DNA from 2 places in the Solibacillus kalamii genome. Region 2 is predicted to be linked to the other one. Evidence: riboswitches for the same ligand, from Rfam matches in the RefSeq annotation. Region 2 holds a riboswitch; the other holds the start of a gene.

Region 1 (2,468 bases), on a different contig from region 2:
CCAGTTGCACTTCAGCACGGTCAGCTAGGCCAGCTGCTACAATGTTTTTAGCAACATAACGTGCTGCATATGCTGCAGAGCGGTCAACTTTTGTCGCATCCTTACCGGAGAATGCTCCGCCACCATGACGCGCATAGCCGCCGTAAGTATCAACAATAATTTTACGACCTGTAAGACCTGCATCCCCTTTAGGTCCGCCGATTACGAAACGACCTGTTGGGTTGATGAAGTATTTTGTTGCTTCATCCAATAATTGAGCAGGAACAACCGGTTTAATAACGTGCTCTTTAATATCTGTTTGAATTTGTTCTAATGTTGCTTCTTCATCATGCTGTGTTGAAATAACGATTGTATCCACACGAACAGGTTCATTGTTTTCATCATATTCGATTGTTACTTGTGTTTTACCATCCGGACGTAAATATTCCAATTCTCCTGATTTACGTACTTCTGTTAAACGACGTGCTAATTTATGAGCTAAAGAAATTGGCATCGGCATTAATTCCGGTGTTTCGTTACATGCATAGCCGAACATTAATCCTTGGTCGCCAGCACCGATTGCTTCCAGTTCATCATCTGTCATTGAACCTTCACGCGCTTCCAATGCTTGGTCAACACCTTGTGCAATGTCAGGTGATTGCTCTCCTACTGCTACTAGTACCGCAAGGTTTTCCGCATCAAAGCCGTACTTACCGCGTGTGTAGCCGATTTCTGCCACTGTATCGCGGATAATTCCTTTCATATCTACATAAGTAGAAGTTGTAATCTCACCAGATACTAATACTAAGCCTGTTGTTACCGTAGTTTCACAAGCTACACGTGCATTTGGATCTGCAGCTAAAATAGCGTCTAAAATGGCATCCGAAATTTGGTCACAAATTTTATCCGGATGTCCTTCCGTTACACTTTCTGATGTAAACAGTCGACGATTTGTCATGTCATTTCCTCCTAAATCACTTTGGCAATTGTTTTTTATTGATACGGTACTCATTACCCATGTCCGTTATATAAAGCAATTACGCAAATGCGTATCTACCTTTTAACGTCAAGCTATATTTGCTTTAACACGAGGGTCTGAAAGGCTGTAACTATATAATTTTCGCTCAGCACGAAATTGTAAAACAAAATAAAAAAAATCCTTTCTCTCATAGCCGTGTTCATCACACGTGAGGAAAGGATATTACGTTTCGTTACCTTTCACTCTTATCGTTCAAGGGAATTTTTGCCCTTGCATCAGGTTGGCACCAACACGTATAAAATATACGCAGGTTGCCGGGTTTCATAGGGCCTGCCCCTCCACCAGCTCGGGATAAGAGTATCCGTTCAATTAAACATCTTACGCAAAAAAACAAGTGCTGTCAACAAATTTTGACGTATTTCGCAATGTTTAAAATTCCGGAAAAAATAATTTGCAATTAGTATAGATTATTTCACTTAATGTGTTATACTATTTTTGAATTAGGAATCAACTCCCCTCTATAAGGGAATACTATAAAAAAGGATGGTATTTAATAGATGAATTCGGTAGAAATTGCTAACGAGCTGAAAGAACTTTTAAACGGGGAAAACATCAAAACTCAATTATCTGTTCCACAATTAGTTGAAAAAGCTACATCACGCGGAGAAGCCGTGCTGACTGTTGAAGGCGCATTACGTGCCCAAACAGGAAAATACACTGGCCGTTCTCCAAAAGATAAATATATAGTAAAAGAAGAAATTTGCAACAATAAAATCGATTGGGGCAAAGTTAACCGTCCGATTTCTGCAGAGGTATTTGATAAACTTTATGTGAAAGTTGTTAATTACTTAAAAGAACGTGACGAGTTATATGTATTCAACGGTTTTGCAGGTGCAGACAAAGAGTCTCAATTATCTATTAAAGTAATTAATGAATATGCATGGCATAATCTATTCTGTCATCAATTGTTCATCCGCCCAACAGCAGACGAATTGGCTAAACATGTTGCCGAGTTTACAATCGTATCTGCGCCAAACTTCAAAGCAGATCCTGAAGTAGACGGTACAGGATCGGAAACATTCATTATAACATCTATTGAAAAGAAAATCATCTTAATCGGCGGAACTGAGTACGCAGGTGAAATGAAGAAGTCAATCTTCGGTATTATGAACTACTTATTGCCTGAACAAGGTATCTTCCCAATGCATTGCTCTGCAAATGTTGGTGAAGGTGGCGATGTTGCATTATTCTTCGGTCTATCTGGTACGGGAAAAACAACATTATCTGCTGATAAAGATCGTAAATTAATCGGTGACGATGAGCACGGTTGGTCTGATAACGGCGTATTCAACATTGAAGGTGGATGCTATGCAAAAACAATCAACCTATCTGCTGAAAATGAGCCGGAAATTTATAATGCAATTCGCTTTGGTTCAGTACTGGAAAACGTTGCGGTAGACCCTGAAACACGCGAATGCGACTATGCTGACGGTTCATTAACAGAAAATAC
Region 2 (2,468 bases):
ATCGTATTTATCAACATCATAGCCATTTTCATGCAATACCGCAGCTACTGGTAAACGTGGTTTTGTTTCATTGCGTTTTGTCGGTGTACCAATCGTCATCGCAAATAGCGGGAAAACATATTCCGGTAAATTGAACAGCTCGCTAATTTCCTTAGGATTTGTACGGGCACCGCCAATATAGCAAATGCCATAACCCATTGATTCAGCTGCAATAACAAAGTTTTGGGCAAATAATGCAACGTCTGCTACACCTACAAGCACGTTTTCAGCCGTGTCAGCAGAAATATCGACTCCGTGTTTTTGACCAGCTACCTGCAAACGTTTGAAATCTACGCAAAACAAGAAAGAGGCACCAGCTGTTTTGAATTGGAATTCGTTTTTAGACAGTTCACCCAGCTTAGTTTTCTTTTCTTCATCCGTTACCCAGATAACACTGTATGCCTGCACAAAATGCGAGCTTGCCGCCATTTGTGCTGTTTCAATTAAATCGATGACAGTTTCTTTTGAAATTTCCTCACCTGTATATTTGCGAACAGATGTGTGACTGCGTAATAATTCTTTTGTATTCACGTGAACATCTCCCTTTTATGTAATAAAAAACTTGATTGTATATCCTTCAAGCTTATTTTAGTCAATATTTTAGTTGAAGTCGATTATAAGCGTCTATTCAATTCATAGGGAGGGGATTTTTGCATATCGTTAAATACAGATAAGAGTAATCAGAATAGAAATCAGAATAGAAATCAGAAAATTTTAATTTTTTGTGTTGACATATAGGATTAGTATGTTTTATACTGAGACTCAACGATGGAACACAAATCACATAACTCTTATCAAGAGCGGCGGAGGGAATAGGCCCTGAGATGCCCGGCAACCAGTAAGTGATGAACTGACTAAGGTGCTAAATCCTACAAAATGGACAATCATTTTGAAAGATAAGAGGAGGCAAACTTGCTCATGCGCAACCCTCTTCTTAACTGAAGAGGGTTTTTTTCATTTAAAAAATCCTCCTCAAAAACACCGATTTCACCATCGATTAAATTTTTGGGGGTATTAAAATGACAAATTTAAGACCAGAAACATTATTATTACACGGGGGTCAAAAGCCAGACCCGGAAACAGGAGCAATTGCAGTTCCGGTTTACCGTACAACGGCCTATGCATTTAATGACACAGCTCATGCGCAACGTCTATTTGCATTACAGGAAACAGGCAATATTTATTCAAGAATTATGAACCCGACAGTCGGGGCATTTGAGGAACGGGTTGCTTTATTAGAAGGGGGCACAGCTGCAGTAGGGCTTTCATCTGGCGCAGCAGCAGTAGCATTTTCTATTTTAAACGTAGCCGGTGCAGGGGATGAAATTGTTGCGGCAGGTTCACTTTACGGTGGGACTTATAATTTATTCGCGACAACATTGCCTCGTTACGGCATTACAGTAAAATTCGTAGATGAATCAAAGCCTGAAAATTTCCAAGCGGCAATCACTGATAAAACGAAGGCAATCTTTGCTGAAATTATCGGAAATCCAAGCTTGAAAGTACTGGATATTGAAGCGGTAGCAAACATCGCCCATGACAATGGTCTTCCTTTATTAATCGACAGCACATTTGCTTCCCCATATGGAAGTAATCCGATTGAATTCGGCGCGGATGTTGTCATTCATTCTGCAACAAAATGGATTGGCGGTCATGGAACGACGATTGGAGGAATTGTCGTTGATGCCGGGAAGTTTGACTGGACGCAAGGAAGACATCCAGGATTTACAGAACCGGATACTTCTTACCATGGTCTACGCTACGGAATTGACACAGCAGGCGCTGCATTTGCGACAAAGCTTCGTGTTCAACTATTGCGTGATTTTGGTCCAACATTATCTGCTGACGCGGCATTTAATTTCCTGCAAGGACTTGAAACGCTTCATTTGCGTATTGTCCGACACAATGAAAATACACAGAAAGTTGCCGAGTATTTAAGAAACCACCCATTTGTGGAGTACGTGAATTACAACGGCTTTGAAGATTTTGCGACACATGATTTAGCGAAAAAGTATTTGAAAAACGGATTCGGATCAATCATTACGTTCGGTATTAAAGGGGGACGTGAAGCTGGCCGCCAAGTAATCGATAACGTGGAATTGTTCTCACATGTAGCGAACGTTGGCGATGCCCGTTCATTAATTATTCATCCTGCGAGCACAACACACCAACAGTTATCTGCGGAAGAATTAAAAACTGCTGGCGTATCGGAAGAGCTCATTCGCTTATCGATCGGGTTAGAAGCAGCGGAAGATATTATCGCGGATTTAGAGCAGGCATTAGCGAAAGTTGCAGCGGAAGTTGGAGTAGAAACAAACGCATAATGCTTTAAAAAAAGCTTAGCTTTTCCCATTCGAAAAGCTAAGCAATTTTTAGAAAATTAATCCCTACTATTTTTATAAGTTTTATTGACAAATTAAATACCTAGT

What was found. A riboswitch is a leader RNA that binds a small molecule or an ion and turns the genes downstream of it on or off. The one in region 2 is predicted to bind S-adenosylmethionine.
Region 1: it holds a riboswitch for S-adenosylmethionine, as region 2 does, so the genes downstream of both, metK (methionine adenosyltransferase) here and CBM15_RS08700 (O-acetylhomoserine aminocarboxypropyltransferase/cysteine synthase family protein) in region 2, are expected to answer to the same signal.

What each region holds. Positions count from the first base shown of each region.
Region 1 is NZ_NHNT01000015.1:79,616-82,083, forward strand. It holds gene metK (methionine adenosyltransferase) at 1-937, opposite strand, end outside; SAM riboswitch class I at 1,201-1,316, opposite strand; gene pckA (phosphoenolpyruvate carboxykinase (ATP)) at 1,516-2,468, shown strand, end outside.
Region 2 is NZ_NHNT01000004.1:139,803-142,270, forward strand. It holds gene nfsA (oxygen-insensitive NADPH nitroreductase) at 1-570, opposite strand, end outside; SAM riboswitch class I at 828-942, shown strand; gene CBM15_RS08700 (O-acetylhomoserine aminocarboxypropyltransferase/cysteine synthase family protein) at 1,059-2,363, shown strand.